Regions from separate parts of the Streptomyces sp. NPDC088400 genome, predicted to be linked through region 3. Evidence: riboswitches for the same ligand, from Rfam matches in the RefSeq annotation. Region 3 holds a riboswitch; each other region holds the start of a gene.
What was found. A riboswitch is a leader RNA that binds a small molecule or an ion and turns the genes downstream of it on or off. The one in region 3 is predicted to bind thiamine pyrophosphate.
Positions count from the first base shown of each region.

Region 1: it holds a riboswitch for thiamine pyrophosphate, as region 3 does, so the genes downstream of both, thiC (phosphomethylpyrimidine synthase ThiC) here and ACIQD6_RS30925 (thiamine ABC transporter substrate binding subunit) in region 3, are expected to answer to the same signal.
Region 2: it holds a riboswitch for thiamine pyrophosphate, as region 3 does, so the genes downstream of both, thiO (glycine oxidase ThiO) here and ACIQD6_RS30925 (thiamine ABC transporter substrate binding subunit) in region 3, are expected to answer to the same signal.

Region 1 is NZ_JBIVMZ010000005.1:344,697-355,053, reverse strand. Features, by position in the region: gene ACIQD6_RS15695 (cytochrome ubiquinol oxidase subunit I) at 1-1,092, opposite strand, end outside; gene hisC (histidinol-phosphate transaminase) at 1,388-2,467, opposite strand; gene ACIQD6_RS15685 (LacI family DNA-binding transcriptional regulator) at 2,880-3,992, shown strand; gene ACIQD6_RS15680 (metallophosphoesterase) at 4,238-5,338, shown strand; gene ACIQD6_RS15675 (hypothetical protein) at 5,485-6,321, shown strand; gene thiC (phosphomethylpyrimidine synthase ThiC) at 6,516-8,360, opposite strand; TPP riboswitch at 8,353-8,497, opposite strand; gene ACIQD6_RS15665 (YibE/F family protein) at 8,578-10,065, shown strand; gene ACIQD6_RS15660 (SsgA family sporulation/cell division regulator) at 10,183-10,357, opposite strand, start outside.
Region 2 is NZ_JBIVMZ010000004.1:560,087-570,443, reverse strand. Features, by position in the region: gene ACIQD6_RS13830 (NAD(P)/FAD-dependent oxidoreductase) at 112-1,377, opposite strand; TPP riboswitch at 1,578-1,691, shown strand; gene thiO (glycine oxidase ThiO) at 1,689-2,957, shown strand; gene thiS (sulfur carrier protein ThiS) at 2,999-3,199, shown strand; gene ACIQD6_RS13815 (thiazole synthase) at 3,205-3,999, shown strand; gene pknB (Stk1 family PASTA domain-containing Ser/Thr kinase) at 4,436-6,376, shown strand; gene ACIQD6_RS13805 (deoxyribonuclease IV) at 6,383-7,237, shown strand; gene ACIQD6_RS13800 (sulfite oxidase-like oxidoreductase) at 7,253-7,885, opposite strand; gene bfr (bacterioferritin) at 8,040-8,519, shown strand; gene ACIQD6_RS13790 (bacterioferritin-associated ferredoxin) at 8,536-8,796, opposite strand; gene ACIQD6_RS13785 (class II 3-deoxy-7-phosphoheptulonate synthase) at 8,966-10,318, opposite strand.
Region 3 is NZ_JBIVMZ010000015.1:193,998-204,354, forward strand. Features, by position in the region: gene rpsB (30S ribosomal protein S2) at 1-279, shown strand, start outside; gene tsf (translation elongation factor Ts) at 372-1,208, shown strand; gene pyrH (UMP kinase) at 1,366-2,154, shown strand; gene frr (ribosome recycling factor) at 2,320-2,877, shown strand; gene ACIQD6_RS30910 (phosphatidate cytidylyltransferase) at 2,877-3,944, shown strand; gene ACIQD6_RS30915 (histone deacetylase) at 4,236-4,727, shown strand; gene rlmN (23S rRNA (adenine(2503)-C(2))-methyltransferase RlmN) at 4,880-5,986, shown strand; TPP riboswitch at 6,064-6,189, shown strand; gene ACIQD6_RS30925 (thiamine ABC transporter substrate binding subunit) at 6,295-7,365, shown strand; gene ACIQD6_RS30930 (ABC transporter permease) at 7,443-9,056, shown strand; gene ACIQD6_RS30935 (ABC transporter ATP-binding protein) at 9,056-10,132, shown strand; gene ACIQD6_RS30940 (response regulator) at 10,147-10,357, opposite strand, start outside.

The sequences.
Region 1 (10,357 bases), on a different contig from region 3:
TGGCAGCAGGAACCTCTTACGGGTCAGCCAGAGGCCGAGCAGGCCGATGGCGAAGGACGCCATTCCGAACCCGATCATCCAGCGGAAGCCCCAGTAGGCGACGGGGATGTTGGGCCGGTAGTCACCGGGCCCGTACTTCTCCTGTTCGGCCTTGTTGACGTCGTTGATGCCGGGGACATGCGAGGTGAAGTCGTTGTTGGCGAGGAAGGAGAGCAGCCCGGGGATCTCGATGGCGACGTCGTTGCGCCCCTTCTCGACGTCCCCGTAGGCGAACACGGAGAACGGAGCGGGCGCCTCGCCCTCCCAGAGAGCCTCGGCTGCGGCCATCTTCATCGGCTGCTGCTTGAACATGACCTTGCCGAGGGTGTCGCCGCTGATGGCGGTGAACATTCCGGCGATCACGACGGTGATCAGGCCGAGCCGCAGCGAGGTCCGCATCACCGGTATGTGCTTCTTACGGGCCAGGTGGAAGGCCGCGATACCGACCATGAAGGCGCCGCCGACAAGGAAGGCGGCCGTCAGGGTGTGGAAGAACTGGGTGAGCGCGGTGTCCTGGGTGAGCACCTTCCAGAAGTCGGTGAGCTCGGCCCGCCCCGATTCCTTGTTGATCCGGTAGCCGACCGGGTGCTGCATCCAGGAGTTGGCCGCCAGGATGAAGTACGCGGAGAGGATCGTGCCGATCGAGACCATCCACATACAGGCCAGGTGGATCTTCTTCGGGAGCTTGTCCCAGCCGAAGATCCACAGTCCGATGAAGGTGGACTCGAAGAAGAAGGCGATGAGCGCCTCGAAGGCGAGCGGAGCGCCGAAGACGTCACCGACGAACCGCGAGTAGTCGGACCAGTTCATCCCGAACTGGAACTCCTGGACGATGCCGGTGACGACACCCATCGCGATGTTGATCAGGAACAGCTTGCCCCAGAACTTGGTCGCCCTGAGGTACTTGGGATTCTCCGTACGGACCCAGGCGGTCTCCAGTCCCGCCGTGAGCGCGGCGAGCGAGATCGTCAGGGGGACGAAGAGGAAGTGGTAGACGGTGGTGATGCCGAACTGCCAGCGCGCCAGGGTCTCCGGCGCCAGTGCGAGCTCCACGTCGCTTCTCCTTTCTCCTTGCATCGCCGTGATCAGACGGCAGCTTGCCCCTTTCGCCCTGGACGTAAGGGCGGGAACCGGGACACGCTTGTGAACGCGTTCACATTCACAAGCATTATGTCGCACGCCCTTCCGGATCTTCGTGGGGGGGGTCCCCGAAGGACGGAGGACCGTCCCGCGTCAAGAGCGCGAACAAGGGGACGGCCTGAAATGACCGTCCCCTACCGGAGAACGACCGTCCCTCACCGGAAACCGGACCGTCCCCCGCCCACCGCCCGACCGCCATCCGGCCCGGCTACAGCTCCTTGCGGAACGCCTCGGCCGACCGCAGGAACAGGTCGTTCGCCTCGGGTTCGCCGATCGTGACCCGTACTCCCTCGCCCGCGAAGGGCCGTACGACCACGCCCGCCGCCTCACACGCCGCCGCGAAGTCGAGCGTGCGCCCGCCGAGCCGCAGCCAGACGAAATTGGCCTGTGTCCCGGGTACGGTCCAGCCCTGGCCGACCAGCCCCCGGTACACCCGCGCACGCTCGGCGACCAGCGCGCCGACCCGCCCCATCAGTTCGTCCTCGGCCCGCAGCGAGGCGACCGCCGCCTCCTGTGCGATCTGGCTCACACCGAAGGGGACCGCGGTCTTCCGCAGCGCGGCGGCCACCGGCTCGTGCGCGATCGCGAAACCGACCCGCAGACCGGCCAGACCGTACGCCTTGGAGAAGGTACGCAGCACGGCCACATTCGGGCGGTCACGGTAGAGGTCGACCCCGTCCGGCACCTCGGCGTCCCGGATGAACTCGCGGTACGCCTCGTCCAGCACCACCAGCACATCGCCCGGCACCCGGTCGAGGAACCGTTCCAGCTCGGCCCTGCGCACCACCGTGCCGGTCGGGTTGTTGGGGTTGCAGACGAAGATCAGCCGGGTCCGCTCGGTGATCGCGTCGGCCATCGCGTCCAGGTCGTGCACCTCACCGGCGGTCAGCGGCACCTGTATGGAGGCCGCGCCGGAGATCTGGGTGATGATCGGGTACGCCTCGAAGGAGCGCCAGGCGTAGATGACCTCGTCACCGGGGCCCGCGGTGGCCTGAAGCAGCTGCTGGGCGACGCCCACCGAGCCCGTGCCGGTCGCCAGGTGCGAGGCGGGCACTCCGAAGCGGTCGGCCAGCTCGTTCGTCAGGCCGGTACAGGCCAGGTCCGGGTAGCGGTTGAAGACCCCGGCGGCCGAGATCGCCTGCTCCATCACCCCGGGAAGCGGCGGATACGGGTTCTCGTTGGAGGACAGCTTGTACGCGGCGGGCCCGCCGGACGCCGCCGGCTTGCCCGGCTTGTACGTGGGAACGCCGTCCAGCTCGGCTCGCAGCTTGGGGCTCTTCTCGCTCACCGCAGGTCCTCCTCGGCCGTTCACTGATCCATACGGCTTCAATACTGCTCACACCACCGCTTCAATACTGCTCACCCTATGAGGATTCGTGGCCGCTGCGAATGGCGGGCATCGTGAAAGCGTGGACACGTCGGGAGACGGCCGCGGCGAGGGGGAGCACTTGACGCCCTGACGCGCGCCGGTGGCTCGCGCCGTGGCGCGCGTCGCCCGTAGTGGTGAGTTGAGACCTCTTCGAAACATGGGCCCATCGACAGGTCCATCCCGCTCGTTGCATGGAAGAACGTAGCTACACCCCCCAACCTCCTGTCCATCCATGGCCGTTGGGTATTTTCGACCATGCAGAAACGTGACTGCGTACGGGTGAATATGCGACCGGCCCTACCGCCCGCCCGAGCCCTACTATCGGCTCGCCATGACAGCAGCAGGGAAACACCAGGTGAGCCGGACGGACACAACCCGCCGGGGCAGCCGGCAAGGTCGGGCGGGCATCCGGGACGTGGCCGCCGCAGCCGGTGTCTCCATCACGACTGTCTCGGACGCGCTCAACGGCAAGGGCCGCTTACCCGACGCCACACGACGCCATGTCCGAGAAGTCGCAGAGCGCCTCGGCTACCGGCCGTCCGCCGCGGCCCGAACCCTCCGTACCGGCAAATCGGGCCTGATCGGCCTGACCGTGACGACGTACGGGGATGAACCTTTCACCTTTACCGAGTTCGCCTACTTCGCCGAGATGGCCAGGGCCGCGACCTCCGCCGCGCTCGCCCGCGGCTACGCCCTCGTCATCCTCCCCGCCACATCCCGCCATGACGTCTGGTCGAACGTCGCCCTCGACGGCACCGTCGTCATCGACCCCTCCGACCACGATCCGGTCGTCACCGAACTCGTCCGCCAGGGCCTTCCCGTCGTCTCCGACGGCCGGCCCGCGGGCACCCTCCCCGTCACCGCCTGGGTCGACAACGACCACGAGGAAGCCGTCCTCGGCCTCCTCGACCATCTCGCCGACGCCGGAGCCCGCCGTATCGGCCTCCTCACCGGCACCACCACGGACACCTACACCCGGCTCTCCACCACCGCGTATCTGCAGTGGTGCGAGCGCGTCGGCCAGGACCCGGTCTACGAGTCCTACCCCGCCCACGACCCGTGCGCCGGGGCCGTCGCCGCCGACCGGCTGCTGGCCCGCCCCGACCGCCCCGACGCCGTCTACGGGCTCTTCGACCCCAACGGCACCGATCTGCTCGCCGCCGCCCGGCGGTACGGGCTGCGCGTACCCGAGGACCTGCTGCTGGTCTGCTGCAGCGAGTCCACCGTGTACGCCTCCACCGAACCGCCCATCACGACGCTCTCGCTCAAACCACGCCGTATCGGCACCGCCGTCATCCAGCTCCTCATCGACGCCATCGAAGGTCTCGACACCGGCCGGCCGGTCGAGCAGGTCATACCGACCGAACTGATCGTCCGGACCTCGTCACAAAGGCGTCCGCCACGCACCACGGTGAGCGCGCCCCGGTCCCCCACGGGCGATTGACCGAGTCGCCCAGGGGATCACCGAAGGACCAGACCATTCGCATTTCGGATGACCCATGCGAAAACGGTCGTAGATCCGGCGGTGCAATCGGATTCACCACCCCTGGTGCGTCACAGAGGGCGAGCGGCATTCCTATGATGGGCGCACGACACCACGGACCTTGTCCTATCGCCGGTGGGCTCACCCCCACCGGACCGGGCGAGGACCGAGAGGTGTACGGCGGCACGACGGTGGTGGAGGGGTCGATGACACAGGGGGCCGGCCAGGGACCTGTGGTGCGTACGGCGACGTTGCGCGACTTCCGCGTACCGCCTTACGCCCAGGTTCCCGTGCAGTCAGGAGAGCCCGGGGAGACGGGCCCCGTTACCGGTGGCCCGTCCGGGCATCCCGGCAACGCGGTCCCGAGCAACGAGCCGCCGGAGGGCTACACGCCCACCGCACGCGATCTTCCGGTGATCAACCGCGGGGACACGCTCCAGGTGCCCGTGGCCGCTGCCGAGACGAGCGGGCCCGACGGCCACGGCCCGCTCTATGTCGTCGGCGACGTGCACGGCTACCTCGACGAACTCGTCGCCGCACTGTCCGAGCAGAACCTCATCGACGCGGACGGCCACTGGTCGGCGGGCAACGCCCGCCTCTGGTTCCTCGGCGACTTCACCGACCGCGGCCCCGACGGCATCGGCGTCATCGACCTCGTCATGCGGCTCTCCGCCGAAGCGGCCGCCGCCGGCGGCTACTGCAAGGCCCTGATGGGCAATCACGAACTGCTGCTCATCGGCGCGAAGCGGTTCGGCGACACCCACGTCAACTCCGGTGCGGGCACCGCCACCTTCCAGGCGGCGTGGCTTCTCAACGGCGGCCAGCGCACCGACATGGAGCGCCTCCAGGACGTCCATCTCCAGTGGATGTCCCGGCTCGACGCGGTCGTCGAGCAGGACGGGCATCTGCTGATGCACTCCGACACCACGGCTTATCTGGACTACGGATCCACCATCGAGGACGTGAACGAGACCGTTCATCAGATCCTCACCCGCAATGACGCCGACGAATGCTGGGATTTGTTCCGCAAGCTCACCAAACGCTTCGCGTTCCGTGACGAGGGCGGCCCGCAGGCTGTTCAGGAACTGCTCTCCCAGTACGGCGGCCACCGCGTCGTCCACGGCCACAGCCCGATTCCCTATCTCCTCGGCGAAGTCGGCACAGAAGACGCGTCGGACGACGAAGGCGACACGGACCCAGTGGTGGAAGGGCCGCACGTATATGCCGATGGACTTGCCATCGCCATGGACGGTGGCGTCACCATGGCGGGAAAGCTGCTGGTGGTACAGCTTCCGCTGGATAAGTGAATCCACGCGGACGTGTGATTTACGCAAACCCCCTGTCACCTTGAGCCGAAACAGCTCTACCATCGGCTTATCCGTAGCAGGCTCTCCTCCGTTTCCGCCAACTGCCCGTTCCACACGGGCAACCAGGCCTTACGGAGTATCGGGGGATGCACATGAACAGCGCTCCGCACCTGCTGAGCGAGGATCGCGCGGATTTCGAGCGGATCCTCGACGACGCACTTCGTAATGCGCATGACCGTCCCGACCTCGCCGAGGTCGGGAAGCGGCTCAACGCCGAGCAACTGCGCACCATGGCCCTGAACGCCACAGCGCTGATCACCACGGCCGCCGCCGCCGAGTACGAGCATTACGCGACGATCCGCGAGGAATCCCGCTCGCCGGCCTCCGTCGCCTCCGGCTCCGTCCGCGATTCCGTCCTGGCCCCGGACGAGAGCGAAGAGACGGATTCCGGCGCGGGGTTCACAGCCGTCATCACCGTGCTGGTGCCTGTCCTCGGAGGTACCGCGGCGGCGATCTTCCTGCTCGTCGGCTACCTCCTCAAAGCACTCGATCCGGCGCCCGCCTTCGCCAACAGCATGCTGGCCGTCGGCTGGTTCTTCGGCGCCATCACCGTGGTCGGCATCCTGGCCGCCGCGGTCGGCCTGCTGATCACGGCCCTGCGCAACGGAGCGACCCAGCTCCCGGCCGAGGAAACGGGCGGCGGGGAGCTGTCGGACGAGGTGGGCCGCGCACGAGAAGCCTGGCGCCACGCCCTGCTGGAGCGGGGCATCCTGCCCTTCCTCCGGGCCGCCCTGGCCGACCCCAGCTCCGACCCGGCCGCGCCGGGGCCGCCCCGCTCGGTGAAGACCCTCCCCACGATCGGCTACAGCCGCCCGAACTACTCCAGCCCCGGCGAAGGCTCCACCGCCGGCCGGCGCCCGACCTTCTCCAGCCCGGACTTCACCAGCCCCGACTTCGGCGGACCGGAGCACAAGCCGGAATAGCCCCGGCCCGTGCTCCGATCCGTAGAGCCCCGTACTCGGATCCGTAGCGACCCGTGCTCCGATCCGTGGCGTCCCGCGCCCTGCGGCCCTGGAGGAGCCCGGAGGCAGGAGGAGCCCCGCCTGAGCGACTCAGTCCCCCGCGGAGGGGCTCCAGGCGGCTCCCAGCCCGTGCTGCGGCGCCCGCTGCCGGGCTCTCAGTCCGCCAGCGGCAGATAGACCCGGTTACCGGCCGCGGCGAACTCCTGGGACTTCTCCGCCATTCCGGCCTCGATCTCCGCCGCGTCCGCCGCCTCACCGTCGGAGACCCCGGCTGCCCCCATGTCGCCGCCGTGCCGGCGCCTGATGTCCTGAGAGATCTTCATCGAACAGAACTTGGGCCCGCACATCGAGCAGAAGTGCGCGGTCTTCGCCGGTTCGGCCGGCAGGGTCTCGTCGTGGAACTCCCGCGCTGTGTCCGGGTCGAGAGCCAGATTGAACTGGTCTTCCCAGCGGAACTCGAACCGCGCGTCCGAGAGCGCGTCGTCCCAGTCCTGTGCCCCCGGGTGCCCCTTGGCGAGGTCCGCCGCATGGGCCGCGATCTTGTAGGTGATGACACCCGTCTTGACGTCGTCGCGGTCCGGCAGGCCGAGGTGTTCCTTGGGGGTGACGTAGCAGAGCATCGCCGTGCCCCACCACGCGATCATCGCTGCCCCGATGCCGGAGGTGATGTGGTCGTACGCCGGAGCCACATCCGTGGTCAGCGGGCCGAGCGTGTAGAACGGTGCCTCCTCGCAGATCTCCTGCTGAAGGTCGATGTTCTCCTTGATCTTGTGCATCGGGACATGTCCCGGGCCTTCGATCATCGTCTGTACGCCCAGCCGCTTGGCGGTCGAGTTCAACTCCCCCAGCGTGCGCAGCTCGGCGAACTGCGCCTCGTCGTTGGCGTCCGCGATGGAGCCCGGCCGCAGGCCGTCCCCCAGGGAGTACGTCACGTCGTACGCCGCGAGGATCTCGCACAGCTCTTCGAAGTTCTCGTACAGGAACGACTCCTTGTGGTGCGCGAGGCACCACGCGGCCATGATCGAGCCGCCGCGCGAGACGATGCCGGTCTTACGGCGGGCCGTCAGCGGCACGTACCGCAGCAGTACACCGGCATGGACCGTCATGTAGTCGACGCCCTGCTCGGCCTGCTCGATGACCGTGTCCTTGTAGATGTCCCAGGTCAGCTCCTCGGCCTTGCCGTCGACCTTCTCGAGCGCCTGGTAGAGCGGCACGGTACCGATGGGCACGGGGGAGTTGCGCAGCACCCACTCGCGGGTGGTGTGGATATTGCGGCCGGTGGAGAGGTCCATGACCGTGTCGGCTCCCCAGCGGGTCGCCCACGTCATCTTCTCCACCTCCTCCTCGATGGAGGACGTCACGGCCGAGTTGCCGATATTGGCGTTGACCTTCACCAGGAATCGCTTGCCGATGATCATCGGCTCGATCTCCGGGTGATTGACGTTGGCCGGCAGTACGGCACGGCCTGCGGCGATCTCCTCGCGGACGACCTCCGGGGACACGTTCTCCCGGATGGCGACGTACTCCATCTCGGAGGTGATCTCCCCGCGGCGGGCATACGTGAGCTGGGTCACCGCCTGCCCGCTCCGGCCCCGGCGCGGCCGGCGCTGCCGGCCGGGAAAGACGGCGTCGAGACCCCGCAGATCGGTCGCTCCGCTCCGGAGAAGCCCCTCGCGCGGCGACGTGTGCTTGAGCCCGTCGTCCTCCGGGCGGGCCGGTCGGCCCGCGTATTCCTCGGTGTCCCCGCGCCCGATGATCCAGTTCTCCCGCAGCGGCTCGAGGCCGTGGCGTACATCGGTGTCGACAGTGGGGTCGGTGTACGGACCGGACGTGTCGTACAGCGTCACGTCCTTGCCGTTGGTGAGGTGCACTTGGCGGACCGGCACATGAAGATCCGGGCGCGAACCCTCGATGTATCCCTTGTGCCAGCCGATGGGCCGTCCGGCCTCGCTCGGAGTCTCCGAGCCGGAGGCAGGCGTGTGTGCGTCCTGATGGGTCATGAGACCTACTCCCTACGCCGGCATTACCCGGTAACAGGTTCAGCGGTCGGCGCAGCGCAGGAGTCCAGGAGATGCTCCCGGGCCTACACAGTCAGCGCCCTCTCAGCCCGGTGCTCCGAGCTCCCGCGTGTGCAAAGGTGCCCCCACGCTAGCGTCAGTTCCGGCGTGCTGAACAGAGGGGGCCTTCTTTGCTGAGCTTTCTTGCGATGATCGGTCGGTGACCCCACCACAGCAGTCCCACGAACCGCATGGCCATTCGCACAGCCATGGACCCGCCGCCCCGGTCTCCCAGCACCTTCGCAAAGTCATCGCGGCGATCCTGATTCCTTTCGCGGTCGCCGTGGTGGTCGGGCTCGCCGTGCTCTGGCCGGGGGGTGCGCCGTCGCACGAGCGCACCGGTGTCGGCTTCGACCGGCAGACGGAGCAGGGACGGGTGGTGCAGCTGGAACAGGTCGACTGCAAGGACGTGAATGCGTCCCAGGTGCCGTCGACCGGTGACACCTCGACGCCTCAGGGACGTGAGGCACAGCAGGCGGAGACCGGGAAGTGCAAGAAGGCGACGATCGAGGTCACGACCGGCAAGGACAAGGGGCGGACCTTCCTCGAGGTCGTCCAGCCGGACGCGCCTCGGCAGTTTCACGTGAAACAAGGCGTTGTGGTGGCCTACGCCCCCGACGCTCCCCGTGATCTTCAGTACTCCGTGACTGACGTGAACCGTAAGTTGCCCATGGCCCTGCTGGCCGGGATCTTCGCGCTCGCGGTGGTCGTGGTGGGACGGATGCGCGGTGTCATGGCGCTCGTCGCACTCGCCGTCTCGTTCGCGGTGCTGACCCTGTTCATCCTGCCCGCGATTCTGCAAGGCTCGAATCCGCTGATCGTGGCGGTGGTCGGGGCCAGCGCGATCATGCTGATCGCGCTCTATATGTGCCACGGTCTGACGGCTCGTACCTCCGTCGCGGTTCTCGGCACACTGATCTCGCTGCTGCTGATCGGGCTGCTGGGGTCGCTCTTCATCGGCTGGGCGAGTCTGAGCGGCAACACCGATGACAACACCGGTCTGATCCATGGCCTCTATCCCGAGATCGACATGAGCGGCCTGCTGCTGGCAGGAGTCATCATCGGCTCGCTCGGCGTCCTCGACGACGTGACGGTGACGCAGACATCGGCGGTCTGGGAGCTGCGCCAGGCGGACCCGTCGATGGGCTCGCGCGCTCTGTACCGGGCAGCCATCCGGATCGGCCGGGACCACATCGCCTCAGTGGTCAATACGCTCGTCCTCGCCTACGCGGGTGCGGCGCTGCCACTGTTGCTGCTCTTCTCGATCGCGCAGTCGAGCATGGGTACCGTCGCCAACAGCGAGCTGGTGGCGGAGGAGATCGTCCGAACGCTGGTGGGCTCGATCGGCCTGGTCGCTTCGGTGCCGGTGACCACGGCGCTGGCGGCACTGGTGGTCTCCGCCGACCGGTCGGCGCCGGGAAGCCGGACCCCGGCCGTGCCGTCCCCCGGCCCGGAGCCGGCAGGCCCGGGGACCACGACACATGGGACCGCGGGGCATGGTGCCGCAGGGCATGGGACCGCTGGACCAGTGCCCGCGGCTCCGACACCAGGCCCGAGGCCGGCGGAGCCGGAGACGGTCTCCTCGTCGTCAACGCAGAACACACCGGTACGCGGGCTCGGCGGCAGCGGCCGACGCCGTAAGAAGTAGCCCGCACGGCCCGGCGGCCCACGGCGGAAGGTCCCGTACGGGCTCAGGAACGGTCGGGGTGACATGCGGACGGGCCCGAGCGGTATGTACCGCTCGGGCCCGTCCGCATCTCTCGTTTCAGCCGGCGTTCTCCTCGGCGAGAATGCGACCGAGTTCCTCCTCCAGGTTTCCCTCGAAGTCTCCGAGGGTGCGCTCCTGACCGAGCGGGACCAGTCGGTCCGTACGGTCGAGGAAGGCCACAAGCGGCGCGGCACTCACCCGGAACAGTGCGTGATCGTCGCCGACCTGGAGC
Region 2 (10,357 bases), on a different contig from region 3:
CCGCAGGTGGTGAGCCCGACAGAAGCACCGCAACGCACACGCACCGCACCCCTGACGTGGTCATCCCGCACTCACCCCGTACCGTCACGGTCGCACACCGTCACCGAGCGCTCAGACAACAGCCTTCCGCAGCGGCACCGACGGATCCGCTGCCCGCTCCCGGTCCAGCCGCGCGCCCGCCTCGATCAGCTTGCGGCCCTGCGCGAGATCCCGGGGCCTGCCCACCGCCAGCAGCCCCACCAGCACCTCTTCCCGCAGCCACACCACCGACCAGGCGGCCCCCGCAGGATCACCGCGCCACACCAGCGTGTCGGCGAACTCGTGGTGGCCCGCGTACTGCACGAAGCGACCGAACTGCTCGGACCAGAAATACGGCACCGGATCGTAGACCTGCTCGGTCTCGCCGATGACCTGGGCGGCGACCGTACGCGGCCCCTGAAGCGCGTTGTCCCAATGGTGTACGAGCAGCCGCTCGCCGTAGCGGGCGGACGGGAAGGAGGCACAGTCGCCCACCGCGTACACCTCGGGCAGTGAGGTCCGCAGCCGCTCGTCCGCCGTGACCGAGCCGTCCGGACCGAGGGCGACGCCCGAGCCGGTGAGCCAGCCTGTCGCCGGCCGTGCCCCGATGCCGACGACCACCGCGTCGGCGGGCAGCTGCCGGCCGTCCGCGAGGACGACCGTGCCGGGTTCGACGCCCGCCACACGCGCGTGCGTCAGCAGTTCCGCCCCGCTCTCCGCGTACCAGTCGGCCATGGGCGCGGCGACCTCGGCGGGCAGGGCGCCCGCGAACGGCGCGTCCGCCGCCTCGACCACCGTCACGACACAGCCCGCCGTACGGGCGGCCGTCGCGAACTCGGCGCCGATCCACCCCGCGCCGACGACCACGATCTCCTGCCGCTGCTCCAGGATCGGGCGCAGCCGTTCCGCGTCGTCCAGCGTGCGCAGCAGGTGGACGTGGGAGACGCCCTCGGTGCCGGGCAGCGGCACCGGCTCCGCGCCGGTGGCGATGACCAGGATGTCGTACGGAACGGGGCCGACGGGGGTGTCGAGTTCCCTCGCGGACGCCCGCAGCCCGGTCACCTCCAGCCCGAGCCGCAGGTCGACGGCGAGCCCCTCGAAGTCGATGTCGAAGGCCGAACCGGCCGTCTGTCCGAGCAGCACCGCCTTGGAGAGCGGCGGCCGGTCGTAGGGCGGGTGGGGTTCGGCACCGATCAGGGTGACCGGGCCGCCGTAGCCCTTCTCCCGCAGGGCCACCGCGGTCTGTACGCCGGCCATGCCCGCGCCGACGATGACCACGCGCGGCTGTTCCGTCCGCCCCTGCCCCTGCCCCTGCCCCTGCCCCTGCTGATCCTGGCTCTGACCCTGATCCGTCCACATCCGCTGCTCGCTCACCCGATCACCTTAGACAGCTGATGATCCGTCAGGAAAGGAGCCTCTCGTCCAGCCCGGCGCGGCAGCGGGCGAGACCGGCGTCGACGGAGCCCCCCGGGGGCCGGGGGAACGAGTCCGCCCGGCGAACGGGCCCACGCGAACACTCCCCTACTGCGCCCGGGAACAGGGCGTTAGTCTGGCCGTCGACACTACCTCGCGGGAGTCCGGGCGCACCGGGCTGAGAGGGAGGCCGAGGCAGCCTCCGACCGTACGAACCTGATCCGGGTCATGCCGGCGAAGGGAGGGGCTGGACGCCCATGCAGTCATCTCATACAGCTCATACGCCCGGTCGAGAACCCCGTACGAGCACCACCGGTACGGGCGGTACGGACACGGGTTCCGACGTGCTCGTCATCGGCGGCGGGATCATCGGCCTGGTCACCGCCTGGCGGGCGGCGCAGCGCGGATTGCGTACCGCCGTCGTGGACCCCGAGCCCGGTGGCGGGGCCGCGTGGGTCGCGGCCGGCATGCTCGCCGCCGTCACCGAACTCCACTACGGCGAACAGGCATTGCTCGGGCTCAATCTCGCCTCCGCCGAGCGTTACCCGCGCTTTGTCGCGGAGCTGGAGGAAGCCGGCGGCCAGGACACCGGCTATCGCGCCTGCGGCACCCTGGCCGTCGCCCTCGACACCGACGACCGCGCCCAGCTGCGCGAGCTGCACGCCTTCCAGCAGCGCTCGGGGCTGGCCTCGGAGTGGCTCACGGGCCGTGAGTGCCGGCGCCTGGAACCGATGCTCGCGCCGGGCGTGCGCGGGGGCCTGCGGGTGGACGGCGACCACCAGATCGACCCGCGCCGGCTGGCAGCGGCCCTGCTGACGGCCTGCGAGCGGGCCGGGGTGATCTTCCACCGCGCCTGGGCCGACCGCCTCTCCGTCGTACGGGACCGGGCCGCCGGCGCCGTACTCTCCGACGGCCGTACGCTCACCGCCGACCAGGTGGTACTGGCGGGCGGCAGCCTCAGCGGCAGGCTCGCGGGCGTACCGGACAACATCACGCCGCCGGTACGGCCCGTCAAGGGCCAGGTCCTGCGGCTGACCGTCCCCGGCCCGTACGCGCCCTTCCTGTCCCGGACGGTACGGGCGGTGGTGCGCGGCAGCCACATCTACCTCGTACCGCGCGCGAACGGCGAGCTGGTCATCGGCGCCACCAGCGAGGACCTCGGCTGGGACACCACGGTCACCGCGGGCGGGGTGTACGAGCTGCTGCGCGACGCCCACGAACTGGTCCCCGGCATCACCGAGCTGCCGCTCACCGAGACCCTCGCCGGACTGCGCCCCGGGTCGCCGGACAACGCGCCGCTGCTCGGGCCCACCACGCTGCCGGGACTGCACCTGGCCACCGGCCACTTCCGTAACGGGGTCCTCCTCACGCCCGTCACCGGCGACGCGATGGCCGACGCTCTGACCACGGGCGAACTGCCGGAAGAGGCCCGGCCGTTCACGCCCCGCCGCTTCTCCCCCGACTCCTACTCCGCAGCCTCCGCCTCCGCAGCCTCCGTCTCCGTACATCAGGAGCAGCCCTCATGACCGGTACCAACGTCAACGCCAACGTCAACGCCAACGCCTCCGTGAACGTCTACGTGAACGGCGAACCACGCGAACTGGCCGCGGCCACCACGCTGGACCTCGTGGTCGCGACCCTCACCCCCGCGCCCTCGGGCGTCGCCGCCGCCGTCAACGAGACGGTGATCCCGCGCACCCGGTGGTCCGGCACGCGGCTCGGCGACGGCGACCGCGTGGAAGTCCTCACCGCCGTCCAGGGAGGCTGAGCCCCATGGCCGACGACCAGCTCACCATCGGTTCCACCACCTTCACCTCACGGCTGATCATGGGGACGGGCGGGGCGCCCAGCCTCGACGTACTGGAACGGTCCCTGATCGCCTCCGGCACCGAACTCACCACGGTCGCGATGCGCCGCCTGGACCCCACGGTCCAGGGCTCCGTCCTGTCCGTACTCGACTCTCTGGGCATCCGCGCCCTGCCCAACACCGCCGGCTGCTACACCGCCGGAGAGGCGGTCCTCACCGCCCGCCTCGCGCGCGAAGCGCTCGGCACGGACTGGGTGAAACTAGAGGTCGTCGCCGACGAACGCACCCTGCTCCCCGACCCGATCGAGCTGCTCGACGCGGCGGAGACCCTGGTCGACGACGGCTTCACCGTGCTGCCCTACACCAACGACGATCCGGTACTCGCCCGAAAACTGGAGGACGTCGGCTGCGCCGCGATCATGCCGCTGGGCTCGCCCATCGGCTCCGGGCTCGGCATCCGCAACCCGCACAACTTCCAGCTGATCGTCGAGCACGCGCGCGTCCCGGTGATCCTCGACGCGGGCGCGGGCACCGCGTCGGACGCGGCGCTCGCGATGGAGCTCGGCTGCGCGGCGGTGATGCTGGCGTCGGCGGTCACCCGGGCGCAGGAACCGGTGCTGATGGCCGAGGCGATGCGGTACGGGGTGGAGGCGGGGCGGCTGGCGTGGCGGGCCGGTCGGATTCCTCGGCGGCACTTCGCTACGGCGTCGTCGCCTGTGGAGGGGGTGGCGGCGCTGGATCCGGAGCGGCCGTTCTTCTGACGGCGGTGCGCCGTCCGGCGGGGGATGCGGGACGGTGCGGAGCGCCGTCCGGCGGGGGATGCGGGACGGTGCGGGTTTGTGGTGGGTGCGGGGGCCGGGGGCTCCGGAGGCGCATGTCCGGACTGCATGATTTACGCCGCGTGCGGGTTTCGTGGTCGGGTGCGGGCCGGTGTGCGGCACAAATCACGCTCTACGTCCGGACACGTCACCTCCTGCGCCCCCGTCCCCCTCCCGCCCGTCGCCTGGCTGCGCGCCGCCTCGTGGTTCCGTACGCCGCCCCCGGTGGGGTGATGGGGTCGGTGGGGGCTGAGGTTGGGGTGTGGGTTCCGGTCTGGGGTGGGGGTGCCCGGACGTTCTGGTTGGGTCGTCCGGCGAACCGAGCCCCAAAAACAGAGGGGCTACGGGAGCATCCGCTCCGGCTCGTAGACTCACCTGCGTGGATACGACCCTCAATGACCCCATCGTCGGGCAGGTGCTCGACGGCCGCTACCGCATCGACGCGCGTATCGCTGTCGGCGGTATGGCCACGGTCTACCGGGCCGTCGACACCCGGCTCGACCGCGTTCTCGCTCTCAAGGTGATGCACCCGGCGCTCGCCGCCGATGTCTCGTTCGTGGAGCGTTTCATCCGTGAGGCCAAGTCGGTGGCGCGGTTGTCGCACCCCAATGTGGTCGCGGTGTTCGACCAGGGTGCTGAGGGGGCGTATGTCTATCTGGCGATGGAGTATGTCGCCGGCTGCACGCTCCGGGATGTGCTGCGGGAGCGTGGCGCGCTTCAGCCACGGGCCGCGCTGGACATTCTGGAGCCGGTGCTCGCGGCGCTCGGCTCCGCGCATCGTGCCGGGTTCGTCCACCGGGACATGAAGCCCGAGAACGTGCTGATAGGGGACGACGGCCGGGTGAAGGTCGCCGATTTCGGTCTCGTACGGACCGTGGGTGATGTCACCAACACGACCGGGACCGTCCTCGGCACGGTGTCGTATCTCGCGCCGGAGCAGATCGAGTACGGCGAGTCCGACACGCGGGTCGATGTGTATGCCTGCGGTGTCGTTCTGCACGAGATGCTGACCGGCGCCAAGCCGCACGGCGGGGACACGCCCGCCCAGATTCTCTACCGGCATCTGAACGAGGACGTACCGGCGCCGTCGGCCGCCGTTCCCGGGCTCGCTGTCGAGTTGGACCAGCTGGTCGCGACGGCCACCGCCCGTGACCCCGATGTACGTCCGCACGACGCGGTGGCGCTGCTCGCCCTGGTCCGTGAGGCCCGTGCCGCGCTGAGTGACACGCAGTTGGACGCCGTACCGCCGCAGGCCAAGCCGGAGGCGGAGGAGGGCGTGGCCGCCGACGGTCGTACGACGGTGATCCCGCGCATCCTTCCCGCCGAGGACGTACCGGAGGAGGCGCGGGTCCAGCGCACCTCGCGGCTGGAGATGGCGCCTGCGGACCGTACGCCTCCGGACCGGCGGGCTCGCCCGCGGCGCCGCGTGGGAATGCCCCGGCGTGGCGTCCTCGCGACGATCGTCGCCGTGCTGCTGGTGCTCGGCGTGGGGACGGGTGTCTGGTACATCAACTCCGGGCAGTTCACCCGTGTCCCCTCGCTGCTCGGCCAGAGCGAGCAGGAGGCCAGGAAGCGGCTCTCCGACGAGGGGCTCGACGTCAAGGTCGGCAAGGACTTCAGCGATTCCTTCGCGCGCGGCACGGTCATGGGCAGCGATCCCGATCCGCGCGCGCGGATCCGGGGCAACGGCACGGTGACCATCGTGATCTCGCGCGGCCCGAAGATCGTCAAGGTCCCCGATCTGGAGAGCATGCCCCTGGCCGAGGCCAGGCGGACGCTGAAGAAGGCCGGGCTGGCTACGGGAGTGGTCAACCGGTCGTTCGACGACAACATCGCGCAGGGGACCGTGATCCGTTCGTCCCCGGCTTCCGGGACCGAGGTGCGGCCCGATTCCGGCGTCGCGCTGGTGGTGAGCAAGGGCAGCCCGGTCGAGGTCTCCGATGTGACCGGGGAGACCGTGGACGACGCGGCCACCGCCCTCAAGGAGGAGGGGCTCAAGGTCAAGATCGCCTCCGTGCGGGTGAACTCCCCCGTGGACGCGGGCTCCGTCGCCAGGCAGTCCCCCGCCGAGGGCTCTCAGCTGTCCCGTGGCGACACCGTCACACTGACCGTGTCCAAGGGCCCGCGGATGATCTCCGTACCGGATGTCACCGGGCAGACGACCGACGATGCCAGGAAGCAGCTGGAGGCGGCGGGCTTCGAGGTCAAGGTCGAGCGCGGGTTCCCCTTCCTGAACGACAAGGTGGACGAGCAGTCCGTCAAGGGCGGCGACAAGGCTCCCGAGGGCAGCGCCATCACCATCAAGACCAAGGGGATCTAGCCCGTCATGCGTAACCCTGTCGGTGGCCATGTCCCGGTGGCCGGTGGCCTCGCCACGACCGGTCTGCCCTACGCGCGTGAGCTGGGCGCCGAGACCGTCCAGGTCTTCGTGGCCAATCCGCGTGGCTGGGCGGCACCCGCCGGGAATCCGGCACAGGACGAGAAGTTCCGCGCGGAGTGCGCGGCCGAGCGGATCACGGCGTACGTGCACGCTCCGTATCTGATCAACTTCGGTTCGCACACCGAGGCGACGGCCGACAAGTCCGTGGAGTCCCTGCGGCACAGCCTGCGCCGGGGCCGGGAGATCGGCGCGCTGGGTGTGGTCGTGCATACGGGGTCGGCGACCGGGGGCCGTACCCGCGAGGTGGCACTCGCGCAGGTACGGGAGCGGATGCTGCCGCTTCTCGACGAACTGACCCATGACGACGACCCGTTCCTGCTGCTGGAGTCGACCGCCGGGCAGGGTTTCTCACTCTGCTCCATGACCTGGGACTTCGGCCCGTACTTCGAGGCGCTCGACTCCCATCCCAAGCTGGGCGTGTGCCTGGACACCTGCCACATCTTCGCGGCCGGGCACGATCTCACGGGGCCGCACGGGATGCGCCAGACGCTGGATCAGCTGGTGGACACCGTCGGCGAGGGCCGGCTCAAGCTGATCCACGCCAATGACTCGAAGGACGTGGCGGGCGCGCACAAGGACCGGCACGAGAACATCGGCGCGGGGAAGATCGGCGAGGAGCCGTTCCGGGAACTGTTCTCACATCCGGCGACCGAGAACGTACCGCTGGTGATCGAGACACCGGGCGGCAAGGAAGGCCACGCGGCGGACGTGGAGCGGCTGAAGAAGCTGCGCGACAGCTGATCCACGCGTAACACCCTAGAGTTCCGGGCCGTCCCCCGGGGCCTCCTGGTAGGTGTAGCGCTGCTCGGCCCACGGGTCGCCGACGTTGTGATAGCCGCGCTCCTCCCAGAAGCCGCGCCGGTCGGCCGTCATGTACTCGACACCGCGGACCCATTTGGGTCCCTTCCAGGCGTACAGCTGCGGTACGACGAGCCGTACCGGAAAGCCGTGTTCGGCGGTGAGCAGTTCACCGTCCTTGTGGGTGGCGAAGATCGTACGGTCCGAGTCGAAGTCGGCGAGCGGCAGATTGGAGCTGAAGCCGTACTCGGCCCAGACCATCACATGCGTGACGTCCGGCGCCGGCGGTGCGAGTTTCACGATCGTACGGGCGGGCACACCGCCCCATTCGGCTCCCACCATGCTGAACTTCGTCACGCAGTGAAGATCGGCGACGACCGTGGAAAACGGCAGTTCCGAGAACTCTTCGTGGTTCCAGCAGTGTTTGTCGCCGTCGGCGGTCGCGCCGAAGACGCGGAATTCCCAGCGGTCCGGCTTGAACTTCGGTACGGGCCCGTAGTGGGTGACCGGCCAGCCGCGCTGCAAGCGTTGTCCAGGTGGCAGATCGGCCTGTTCCGGCTCTCGATACTCCCGGTTCTCCGGCTGGCCCATGCCTTCCATGGTGACAGACCGGGAGGGTGGTCCCGACCAGGTCTGCACCAATTCCGGCAACTCCTACTAAGCGTGCACTTACTGGACGGCCTTCGATCACGGTGCGAAGATGCGCGCATTCTGCCCCGCCACATGCCTGGAAGGAGCCTCTGCGATGCAGGGCGATCCCGAGGTCATCGAATTTCTCAACGAGCAGCTGACCGCCGAACTGACCGCGATCAACCAATACTTTCTCCACGCGAAAATGCAGGAGAACTTCGGCTGGACGAAACTCGCGAAGTACACACGGGCCGAGTCGTTCGACGAGATGAAGCACGCCGAGCTGCTCACCGACCGGATTCTTTTCCTGGAGGGCCTGCCGAACTACCAGCGGCTCTTCCATGTGCGCGTCGGCCAGACCGTCACCGAGATGTTCCAGGCCGACCGGCAGGTCGAGGTGGAGGCGATCGACCGGCTCAAGCGCGGGATCGACGTCATGCGGTCCAAGGGCGACCACACGTCCAAGGGGATTTTCGAGTCGATCCTCGAGGACGAGGAGCATCACATCGACTACCTCGACACCCAGCTCGAACTGGTCGAGAAGCTCGGTGAGGCGCTCTACATCGCCCAGCTGATCGAGCAGCCCGACAGCTGAGCACGCAGCGGGGAGGTCAGGCGGCTTCGCGCAGGGCCGGGGCCACCGTCGTACGGTCCGGGGCGGTCGGGTCCGAGAACGCGGGGGCGCCCTCATCGAGCAGCTCACGGCGCGGGCATGCGCCGCGCCCGAGGATCGACTGGATCTGGCGTACGCACGAGCCGCAGTCGGTGCCGGCCTTGCTGGCCGACGCTATCTGGCGGGGAGTGCACGCCCCGGCGTCCGCGTGTTCCTTGACCTGTGTCTCGGTGATGCCGAAGCACGAGCAGACGTACACGCGGTTCACCTCCCGGCGGGTTCGGTAGTTCCAGCCCCGCCGAGCGTCGGTGAGGCTAACCTAACCTTACCCGCCAGCCCCGCCGCACAAAAGTCGGGGACACACCGATGGGGCACGGATCACATCGATCCGTGCCCCATCGTCGCGCTGTGTGACGCCTTCCGGACGCCTACTGAGCGCGGTACATCTCCGCGACCAGGAAGGCCAGGTCCAGCGACTGGCTGCGGTTGAGCCGCGGGTCGCAGGCCGTCTCGTAGCGCTGGTGCAGATCGTCGACGAAGATCTCGTCGCCGCCGCCCACACACTCGGTGACATCGTCACCGGTCAGTTCGACATGGATGCCGCCCGGGTGGGTGCCGAGGGACTTGTGGACCTCGAAGAAGCCCTTGACCTCGTCCAGCACGTCGTCGAAGCGGCGGGTCTTGTGGCCGGAGGCCGCCTCGAAGGTGTTGCCGTGCATCGGGTCCGTCACCCAGGCCACCGTGGCACCGGAGGCCGTGACCTTCTCGACCAGCTCGGGGAGCTTGTCCCTGACCTTGTCGGCGCCCATCCGGACGATGAAGGTCAGCCGGCCGGGCTCGCGGTCGGGGTCGAGGCGGTCGATGTACGCGAGCGCCTCGTCGACCGTCGTCGTCGGACCGAGCTTGATCCCGATCGGGTTGTTGATCTTCGACGCGAACTCGATGTGCGCGCCGTCCAGCTGGCGGGTGCGCTCACCGATCCAGATCATGTGGCCCGAGACGTCGTACAGCCCGCCGGTCCGGGAGTCGACCCGGGTCAGCGCCGACTCGTAGTCCAGCAGCAGCCCCTCGTGCGAGGAGTAGAACTCGACCGTGCGGAACTCGGCCGGGTCGGTGCCCGCGGCCTTCATGAAGTTCAGCGCGTTGTCGATCTCGCGGGCGAGCTGCTCGTAGCGCTGGCCGGACGGGGACGACTTCACGAAGTCCTGGTTCCAGGCGTGCACCTGGCGCAGGTCGGCGTAGCCGCCGGTGGTGAAGGCGCGGACCAGATTGAGCGTCGCGGCGGACGCGTGGTACATCCGCTTGAGCCGCTCGGGGTCCGGGATCCGGGACTTCTCGTCGAAGTCGAAGCCGTTGACGGAGTCGCCGCGGTACGTCGGCAGAGTCACGCCGTCGCGGGTCTCGGTCCCCTTGGAACGCGGCTTGGAGTACTGCCCGGCGATCCGGCCGACCTTCACCACGGGCACGGACGCCGCGTAGGTGAGAACGGCGCCCATCTGGAGGAGCGTCTTGAGCTTGTTCCGGATGTGATCCGCGGAGACCGCGTCGAATGCCTCGGCGCAGTCACCGCCCTGGAGCAGGAACGCCTCTCCCTGGGCGACGGCCGCCATACGGGCACGCAGCTGGTCGCACTCGCCCGCGAAAACGAGCGGCGGATAGCTCTCCAGCTCTGCCACGACCTCGCGCAGGGCTGCCTGGTCCGGATAGTCCGGCTGCTGGGCAGCGGGAAGATCTTGCCAGGACGGCACATGGGTGGCGGGGTTCTCAGCGTTCACTGTCACGCGTCCCAGATTACGGGGTCGATGGGCGTGCCATGCGCC
Region 3 (10,357 bases):
GAGGGCCTCATCGCCCGCTCCGGTGTCGCCACCGGTGACTCGAAGCCGGGCGAGAAGGCCGCCGGCGAGCCCCTCGCCGAGTGGGAGCGCGACCTGCTCGAGGGCGAGAAGAAGGACGACGCCGAGGCCGAGAAGCCCGCCGAGGCCCAGACCGAGGCGCCCGCCGAGGCCGAGGCCGAGGTCCAGACCTCCGCCGAGACGGAGAAGGTCGCCGACGCCGAGCAGGCCGAGGCGCCCGCCGAGGCCGCTGCCCCGGCCGAGGACACCGAGCAGGCCTGACCTTCACAGGTTCGGTAGTTGACGGCGGGGGCCCACCGGCCCCCGCCGTTCACCCGTAGATCCCTCAGACCGTCGAGAGAGAATTACAGATCATGGCGAACTACACCGCCGCTGACGTCAAGAAGCTCCGCGAGCTCACCGGCGCCGGCATGATGGACTGCAAGAAGGCGCTGGACGAGGCCGACGGCAACGTCGACAAGGCCGTCGAGCTGCTCCGCGTCAAGGGCCAGAAGGGCGTCGCCAAGCGCGAAGGCCGTTCGGCCGAGAACGGCGCTGTCGTCTCCCTCATCTCCGAGGACAAGACCTCCGGCGTTCTGCTGGAGCTGAAGTGCGAGACGGACTTCGTCGCCAAGGGTGACAAGTTCCAGGCCGTCGCCAACACCCTCGCCGCGCACGTCGCGGCGACCTCCCCGGCCGACCTCCCGGCGCTGCTTGCCTCCGAGATCGAGGCCGGCAAGACCGTGCAGGCGTACGTCGACGAGGCCAACGCCAACCTCGGCGAGAAGATCGTCCTGGACCGCTTCGCGCAGTTCACCGGCGGTTACGTGGCCGCGTACATGCACCGCACCATGCCCGACCTCCCGCCGCAGGTCGGCGTCCTGGTCGAGCTGGACAAGGAGAGCGCCGAGGTCGCCAAGGACGTCGCGCAGCACATCGCCGCCTTCGCCCCGAAGTACCTCAACCGCGACGAGGTCCCGGCCGAGACGGTCGAGAACGAGCGCCGCGTCGCCGAGGCGACCTCCCGCGAGGAGGGCAAGCCCGAGGCCGCCCTTCCGAAGATCGTCGAGGGGCGCGTCAACGGCTTCTTCAAGGACGTCGTCGTCACGGAGCAGGCGTTCGCCAAGGACAACAAGAAGTCCGTCCAGAAGGTTCTGGACGAGGCCGGTGTCGCCCTGACGCGCTTCGCGCGCATCAAGGTCGGCGTCTGAGTCCGTACGCGATCAACCAAAGACCCCGATAGGGTCTGACGCAGTCGTCCGCGTACGCGCCGGGCGATCGCAGATCTGACGAGGAGGCCATTGCCGCACTGGGAACCGCAAGGACCCCCGGCAATGGCCTTCTTCGTATGTGCACGAGGAGATCTCCATGGAACAGGCCGATACAAGCGACGACGGCAAGAAGCCCGTTGACCTGAGGGCCGACGACGCCAAGAAGCACGGCCGCGTCATGCTGAAGCTGTCCGGTGAGGCGTTCGCCGGCCGGGGCGCGCTCGGAGTCGACCCCGACGTCGTCCACGCCATCGCCCGCGAGATCGCCGCCGTCGTCCGGGACGGCGCCCAGATCGCGGTCGTGATCGGCGGCGGTAACTTCTTCCGCGGCGCCGAACTCCAGCAGCGCGGCATGGACCGGGCACGCTCCGACTACATGGGCATGCTCGGTACGGTCATGAACTGCCTGGCCCTCCAGGACTTCCTGGAGAAGGAAGGCATCGATTCCCGCGTCCAGACCGCCATCACCATGGGCCAGGTCGCGGAGCCCTACATCCCGCTGCGCGCCGTACGCCACCTGGAGAAGGGCCGCGTCGTCATCTTCGGCGCCGGCATGGGCATGCCGTACTTCTCCACCGACACCACGGCGGCCCAGCGTGCGCTGGAGATCGATGCCGAGGTCCTGCTGATGGGGAAGAACGGGGTGGACGGGGTCTACGACTCCGACCCCAAGACCAACCCGGGAGCGGTCAAGTTCGACGCCCTGGAGTACAGCGAGGTGATCGGCCGCGACCTGCGCGTCGCCGACATGACCGCCATCACGCTGTGCCAGGACAACAAGCTGCCGATCCTCGTCTTCGAATTGCTGACCGAGGGCAATATCGCGCGCGCGGTCAATGGTGAGAAGATCGGCACGCTCGTGAGCGACCAGGGGACCCGGAACTGATCCGGTGATCCGGGACCGATCCGGTGGCCCCGGGACCGATCCGGGGTGGCCCCGTACGGGGATGGACAAAGGCCTGCCGGTCGGACACCGTGCAGGAGAAGACGCGACGCAGGATCCGCCGGCCTATGAGCACGCCGGGCCCATCAAGACACGCAGGAGCAAGTGGTGATCGAAGAGACCCTCCTCGAGGCCGAGGAGAAGATGGAGAAGGCCGTCCTGGTCGCCAAAGAGGACTTCGCCGCGATCCGCACCGGACGCGCGCACCCGGCGATGTTCAACAAGATCGTGGCGGACTACTACGGTGCCCTGACCCCGATCAATCAGCTGGCGTCGTTCTCCGTGCCCGAGGCGCGGATGGCCGTGGTGACCCCGTTCGACAAGAGCGCGCTGCGCAATATCGAGCAGGCCATCCGGGACTCCGACCTCGGCGTCAACCCGAGCAACGACGGCAACATCATCCGGGTGGTTTTCCCGGAGCTGACCCAGGACCGCCGCAAGGAGTTCATCAAGGTCGCCAAGACCAAGGCCGAGGACTCGAAGATCTCGATCCGCGCCGTCCGCCGCAAGGCCAAGGAGACCATCGACAAGATGGTCAAGGACGGCGAGGTCGGCGAGGACGAGGGCCGCCGCGCGGAGAAGGAGCTCGACGACACCACCGCGAAGTATGTCGCGCAGGTCGACGAGCTGCTCAAGCACAAGGAAGCCGAGCTGCTCGAGGTCTGATGAACGACTCTTCCCGGGGGGCCCCGCCGACAGCTGGTTACTGGGGACCGTACGACCAGGGGGCTGCCCCGGCGGGTCCTGCCTACGATGGGCATGCCGCACAGCAGACTCGCCCCATGCCCATCGTGCCCGACGGACCCGCCGACGGCGGGGACCAGGACGACGACCGGGGGGCTGCTCGGCCGGGCGGCCCCCTGTTCCGCGACGAGACTCCGCAGGAGCCCATGGCCGCCCCTCCGCCGCCCCCGCCGAAGAAGCGGGCCGGCCGTGACCTGCCCGCGGCCATAGGGGTCGGAGTCGGCCTCGGCGCGGTGGTCGCGGCTTCGCTCTTCATCGTCAAGGCCGTGTTCATCGGCGTCATAGCGATCGCCGTGGTGATCGGACTGTGGGAGCTGACCTCGCGGCTCTACGAGAAGAAGGGCATCAAGGCCCCGCTCGTACCGCTGGCCGTCGGCGGCGCCGCGATGGTCGTCGCCGGATACGCGCGGGGAGCGGAGGGCGCCTGGGTCGCGATGGCCCTCACCGCGCTCGCGGTACTGATCTGGCGGATGACGGAACCACCCGAGGGCTACCTCAAGGACGTCACCGCCGGCGTCTTCGCCGCGTTCTACGTACCGTTCCTGGCCACCTTCGTCGCGATGATGCTCACCGCGCACGACGGTCCGGAGCGAGTGCTGATGTTCCTCCTGCTGACGGTGGTCAGCGACACCGGCGCGTACGCGGTCGGCTGGCGCTTCGGCACGCACAAACTCGCGCCGCGCATCAGCCCCGGCAAGACCCGCGAAGGGCTGGGCGGAGCCATCGCCTTCGCGATGGTCGCCGGCGCGCTCTGCATGGAATTCCTGATCGAGGACGGGGCCTGGTGGCAGGGACTGCTGCTCGGCCTCGCGGTCGCGGCCAGTGCCACGCTCGGTGACCTCGGCGAGTCGATGATCAAGCGGGACCTCGGCATCAAGGACATGGGCACCCTGCTGCCGGGCCACGGCGGCATCATGGACCGGCTGGACTCCCTGCTGCCCACGGCTCCGGTGGTCTGGCTGCTGCTGGTGGTCTTCGTAGGCTCCTGACCAGCCGATGTGTCGCGCGGGGGTTCGTTGTCCACAGGGCAGCGGGCCCCCTTCGTACGATCCGTAAGATCCGTACGATCCAGGTTCGGTACGAAGCGGAGCCAGGAAGCGAGGCGTCACATGGCCGGTGCGCATCCGATCGAGCCAGGAACCACGGGGGAGTCCGCGCCGCAGCGCGTCTGGTACACCTCATACGGCTCCAACACGCACCTTGACCGGCTTGCCTGCTACATCAAGGGTGGCCGGCCGTCCGGCGCCGGCAGGACATACCCGGGGTGCCGGGACCGGCGCATGCCCAGTCGGTCCGTTCCTGTGGAGCTGAGGGGCGCCCTCTACTTCGCCACGGAGTCGCCGGTCTGGGGCGGCGGGCGAGCCTTCTACGACCCAGAACCGGACGGGCGGGTCTATGCCCGCGCCCACCTTGTCTCGTCGGCGCAGTTCGCGGACATCGCGGCTCAGGAGATGTACAGGAGCCCGGGTGAGGACCTCGATCTCAGCGAGGTGCTCACATCGGGCGTCGCAAGGCTGGGGACCGGACGGTACGAGACGCTCGTGTGTGCGGGGCAGATGGACGGGCTGCCCGTCCTCACCTTCACCGCCCCTTGGGGGGTGGACGACGTGGCCTCGGTTCCTCCCTCTCGCGCCTACGTGCGTTTCCTCGCCTCCGGCTTGCTTGAGGCGGGGGCCTGGGACGCGGAGGTCGTGGCGGCCTACGTCGCCGCGTCGCGGGGGGCCGCCGGCCATTGGCCGGAACAGGCGATCCGGGACCTGATCGCGGAGTGATCCGCAGCTCATTCGCCCTGAGCGGCGATGCCGGCCGGGCCGTCCGCGGGCCGTCCGGGCGGGGCCGACGATGACCACTGACGACCGCTGACGACCCTACGGATCCACTGCCAAGCTGGTCACTGCGCGGGGTCTGCGACACTGGACGGACCATGCCTGTACCCGGAGAACTCACTTTCGTCGCGCCCCGCGGAGCCAAGAAGCCCCCGCGGCATCTCGCCGACCTCACGCCCACCGAACGCCGCGAGGCCGTCGCCGCGATCGGCGAGAAGGCGTTCCGCGCCAAGCAGCTGTCACAGCACTACTTCGCGCGCTACGCACACGACCCCGAGCAGTGGACCGACATCCCGGCCGCCGCACGCCAGAAGCTGGCGACGGAGCTGCTGCCCGACCTGATGTCGGTGGTACGGCACATCTCCTGCGACGACGACGCCACCCGTAAGACGCTCTGGCGGCTGCACGACGGGACCCTCGTCGAGTCCGTGCTGATGCGCTATCCGGACCGGGTCACGATGTGTATCTCGTCCCAGGCGGGCTGCGGGATGAACTGCCCGTTCTGCGCCACCGGACAGGCCGGTCTGGACCGTAATCTGTCCACCGCCGAGATCGTGCACCAGATCGTCGACAGCATGCGCGCCCTGCGCGACGGAGAGGTCCCGGGCGGTCCTTCCCGGCTGTCCAACATCGTCTTCATGGGCATGGGCGAGCCGCTCGCCAACTACAACCGGGTGGTCGGGGCGATCCGCCGGCTCACCGACCCCGAGCCCGACGGCCTGGGCCTCTCGCAGCGCGGGATCACCGTCTCGACGGTCGGTCTGGTGCCGGCGATGCTGCGCTTCGCGGACGAGGGCTTCAAGTGCCGGCTCGCGGTCTCCCTGCACGCGCCCGACGACGAGCTGCGCGACACGCTCGTCCCGGTCAACACGCGCTGGAAGGTCCGCGAAGTGCTGGACGCCGCCTGGGAGTACGCGGAGAAGTCCGGCCGCCGGGTCTCCATCGAGTACGCCCTGATCCGGGACATCAACGACCAGGCCTGGCGCGGCGACCGGCTGGGCCGACTGCTCAAGGGCAAGCGGGTGCACGTCAATCTGATCCCGCTCAACCCGACGCCCGGCTCGAAGTGGACGGCCTCGCGGCCCGAGGACGAGAAGGCGTTCGTCGACGCGATCGCGGCGCACGGCGTGCCGGTGACCGTACGGGACACCCGCGGCCAGGAGATCGACGGAGCGTGCGGACAGCTGGCGGCGTCCGAGCGCTGAGGGACCGAAGTTCGAGACGCTGAAGGTGGCGAGGCCGAAAAAGGCCCTCCATGTACTCTGGGTTCGAACGCATTACATATTTCCGACAGGGGAGCGCCACAGCGCTGAGAGTGCGGCACATGTCCGTGAGAGCGGGCAGCGGCCGCAGACCCTCTGAACCTTGCCCAGGTCATTCTGGGTAGGAAGTTCGGTCATCACTCAAGCTGTTGCGCCCTGCCCGCGGCCCGTTCCGTACGGACCCGGGCAGGGCCGCGTCTTCTCCTGGATATCCCAGGAGGAAATCAGTGAGCACCACCAGCATCAGACGGATGGCGGTCGGCGCGGTCGCCGCCGTCCTCGGTGTCCCGACGCTCGCCGCCTGCGGCGGTTCCGGGGCGTCCGACGACAGCGGTTCCGGGTCCAGGACCGTCACCCTCGTCAGCCATGACTCGTTCGCGGCCTCCCCTTCCGTACTGAAGGCGTTCACCCAGCAGACCGGCTACAAGGTCACGGTGCTGAAGAGCGGCGACGCCGGCGCGGCGCTCAACAAGGAGATCCTGACCAAGGGTTCGCCGCAGGGCGATGTCTTCTTCGGCGTCGACAACACCCTGCTCTCGCGCGCCCTCGACAACGGTCTCTTCACGCCGTACCGGGCGAAGGGACTCGACCAGGTCGAGGCCGGTGCGCAGCTCGACAAGGACAAGCACCGGGTCACCCCGATCGACACCGGCGACCTCTGCGTCAACTACGACAAGAAGTACTTCGCGGACAAGAAGCTCGCGCCGCCCCGGTCCTTCGACGACCTGGTCAAGCCCCAGTACAAGAACCTGCTCGTCACCGAGAACGCCGCGACGTCCTCGCCGGGCCTCGGTTTCCTCCTCGGTACGGTCGCGCGGTACGGCGACGACGGCTGGCAGGCGTACTGGAAGAAGCTGAAGGCCAACGGCGTCCAGGTCGTCGACAGCTGGGAGCAGGCCTACAACGAGAACTTCTCCGGCTCCGCGGGCGGCAGGAAGGCCAAGGCGGACCGGCCGCTCGTCGTCTCGTACGCCTCCAGCCCCCCGGTCGAGGTGCTCTACGCGAAGCCACGGCCGAAGGAGGCCCCGACCGGAGTCTCGACCGGCACCTGCTTCCGGCAGACCGAGTTCGCCGGGCTGCTGGACGGCGCGAAGAACGAGGCCGGCGGCAAGGCCCTGCTGGACTTCCTGATCAGTAAGAAGTTCCAGGCGGACATGCCGCTGAACATGTTCGTGAACCCGGTGGTCAAGGACGTCCCGCTGCCCGAGCTGTTCACCACGTTCGGCGCGACCGTCGACAAGCCGGAGACCGTGGCGCCCGACAGGATCGCCGCCAACCGTGAGCAGTGGATCCAGTCGTGGACCTCACTCGTCGTGAAGTAGCCGACGCCAAGGCGCCGGTCGGGCGGCCGGGGCGGCCAGGGCGGGCCGGGCGCGGGAACGTGCTGCGGCTCGCCCTCATGGCCGTGCCCGTCGCCTTCTTCGCGGTCTTCTTCGCGTACCCCGTGACCGCGATCGTCGGCCGCGGGCTCAGGGCCGGCGGCGTCTGGCAACTCGGCCGCGCCGGGGACGTACTGAGCCGTCCCGACATCCTCGACGTCCTGTGGTTCACCACCTGGCAGGCCCTCGCCTCCACCGCGCTCACCCTGCTGATCGCGCTGCCCGCCGCCTATGTCTTCGCACGCTTCGACTTCCCCGGCAAACAGCTGCTGCGCGCGGTGGTCACCGTGCCGTTCGTGCTGCCGACCGTCGTCGTCGGTACGGCCTTCCTGGCACTGCTCGGGCGCGGCGGGCCGCTCGACGACCTGTGGGGCGTACGGCTCGACACCACCGTGTGGGCGATCCTCCTCGCGCATGTCTTCTTCAACTACGCCGTGGTCGTACGGACCGTGGGCGGTCTGTGGTCGCAGCTCGACCCGCGCCAGGAAGAGGCCGCGCGCGTGCTGGGCGCCGGCCGGCTCGCGGCCTGGTGGCGGGTGACGCTGCCGGCCCTCGCACCCGCCGTCGCGGCCGCCGCCCTGATGGTCTTCCTCTTCACCTTCACCTCCTTCGGGGTCGTGCAGATCCTGGGCGGACCCGCCTTCTCCACGCTGGAGGTGGAGATCTACCGGCAGACCGCGGAACTGCTCGACCTGCCCACCGCGGCCGTGCTGACCCTGGTGCAGTTCGCGGCGGTCGGCGCGATCCTGGCGGTGCACGCGTGGACCGTACGGAGGCGGGAGACCGCGCTGAGGCTGGTGGACCCCGCGCAGACCTCGCGCAGGCCGCGGGGGACCGGCCAGTGGGCACTGCTCGGCGGGGTCTTCGGCACCGTGCTGCTGCTGATCCTGCTGCCGCTCGGGGTGCTGGTCGAGCGCTCCCTCGACGGTCCCGGAGGTTACGGTCTCGCCTTCTACCGGGCGCTCGGGGAAGTGGACGCGAGTGGCGGTACGTTCCTCGTGCCGCCGTGGGAAGCGGTCCGGAACTCACTGCTGTACGCCCTGGTCGCCACGGCCTTCGCGCTCGTCGTGGGCGGGCTGGCGGCGGCCGCGCTGACCCGGCGCGCGGGCCGGCTCGTCCGGGGTTTCGACGCGCTGCTGATGCTGCCGCTCGGTGTCTCGGCCGTGACCGTCGGCTTCGGCTTCCTGATCACACTCGACAAGCCGCCGCTGGATCTGCGGGCCTCCTGGATCCTCGTACCGCTCGCCCAGGCGCTGGTCGGCGTCCCCTTCGTCGTACGGACCATGCTGCCGGTGCTGCGGGCGGTGGACGGGCGGCTGCGCGAGGCGGCGGCGGTTCTCGGCGCGTCCCCGCTGCGCGCCTGGCGGGAGGTCGATCTGCCGCTGGTACGGCGGGCGTTGCTGGTCGCGGCCGGTTTCGCGTTCGCCGTCTCGCTCGGCGAGTTCGGCGCGACGGTGTTCATCGCGCGACCCGACCGGCCCACGCTGCCGGTCGCCGTCGCCCGCCTGCTGGGGCGGCCGGGCGAGCTCAACTACGGGCAGGCGATGGCTCTGTCCACGGTCCTGATGGTGGTGTGCGCCGTGTCCCTGCTGGTGCTCGAACGTATCCGTACCGACCGCTCCGGAGAGTTCTGATGGCCTTGCTGACCCTGTCGGACGTGACCGTACGTTTCGGGAGCCTTAAGGGTCCGCGAACGGATTCGCGCACGGCACCGGAACCGCGCACGGCTCTCGACGCGGTCGATCTGGAGATGACCGAGCACGAGATCGTCTGCGTGCTGGGGCCGAGCGGCAGCGGCAAGTCGACCCTGCTGCGGGTGGTCGCCGGGCTCCAGGACCTGGACGGCGGGCGGGTGTCGCTGGACGGCACCGACCAGGCGGGTGTGCCGGCGCACCGGCGCGGGGTCGGGCTGATGTTCCAGGATCATCAGCTCTTCCCGCAGCGCGACGTGGGCGGCAATGTCGCCTTCGGGCTGCGGATGCGCGGGGTGTCCCGGGACGAACGGGCGTGCCGGGTGGCGGAGTTGCTCGATCTCGTCGGGCTGCCGGGCTCCGGCCGACGGGCCGTCGCCGCGCTGTCAGGCGGCGAGCAGCAGCGCGTCGCCCTGGCACGGGCGCTGGCCCCACAGCCCCGGCTGCTGATGCTGGACGAGCCGCTCGGCCAGCTGGACCGCGGTCTGCGGGAGCGGCTGGTGGTCGAACTGCGCGGTCTCTTCGGGCGGTTGGGTACAACCGTGCTCGCCGTCACCCATGACCAGGGTGAGGCCTTCGCGCTCGCCGACCGTGTCGTGGTGATGCGGGACGGGCGGATCGCCCAGACCGGCCCCCCGCAGGAGGTCTGGCAGCGGCCGGCCTCGGCGTTCGTGGCGCGGTTCCTCGGCTTCGACAATGTCGTGGCCGCGACGGTGAGCGGCGGGGCCGCCGACACCGTCTGGGGCAAGATCCCGGTGCCCGAAGGCTCCGCGCAGGGCGAGCGGACGGTACTCGTCCGGCCCGCCGGGGTACGGCTGGTCGACCCTGCAGAGGGACTGCGCTGCACGGTCGAGGCCCGTACGTTCCGGGGCAGCCGGGTCGCCGTACTGCTGCGGCCGGACGAACGGGGCGGCGGGCCGGCGCTGGAGGCCGAGTGCGGGCTGCGGGACGCGCCGGGGGAGGGGACGACGGTGGGGGTCACCTTCGCGCCCGAGGATGTGGTGGTGCTCACGGCCTAGTGCCGGTCGCGGCACTAGAGACTGTCGTCGAACCGGTCGACCTGCCGTGGAACCGCCGTCGTGGCGGAGGACCCCGCCCGGACCAGTCCGAGTTCGTACGCCAGGATCACCGCCTGCGCCCGGTCCCGGAGCCGCATCTTCGCGAACAGCCGGTTGATATGGGTCTTGACGGTGTGGTCCGAGATGGTGAGACGTCCGGCGATCTCGGCGTTGGACAGGCCCCGC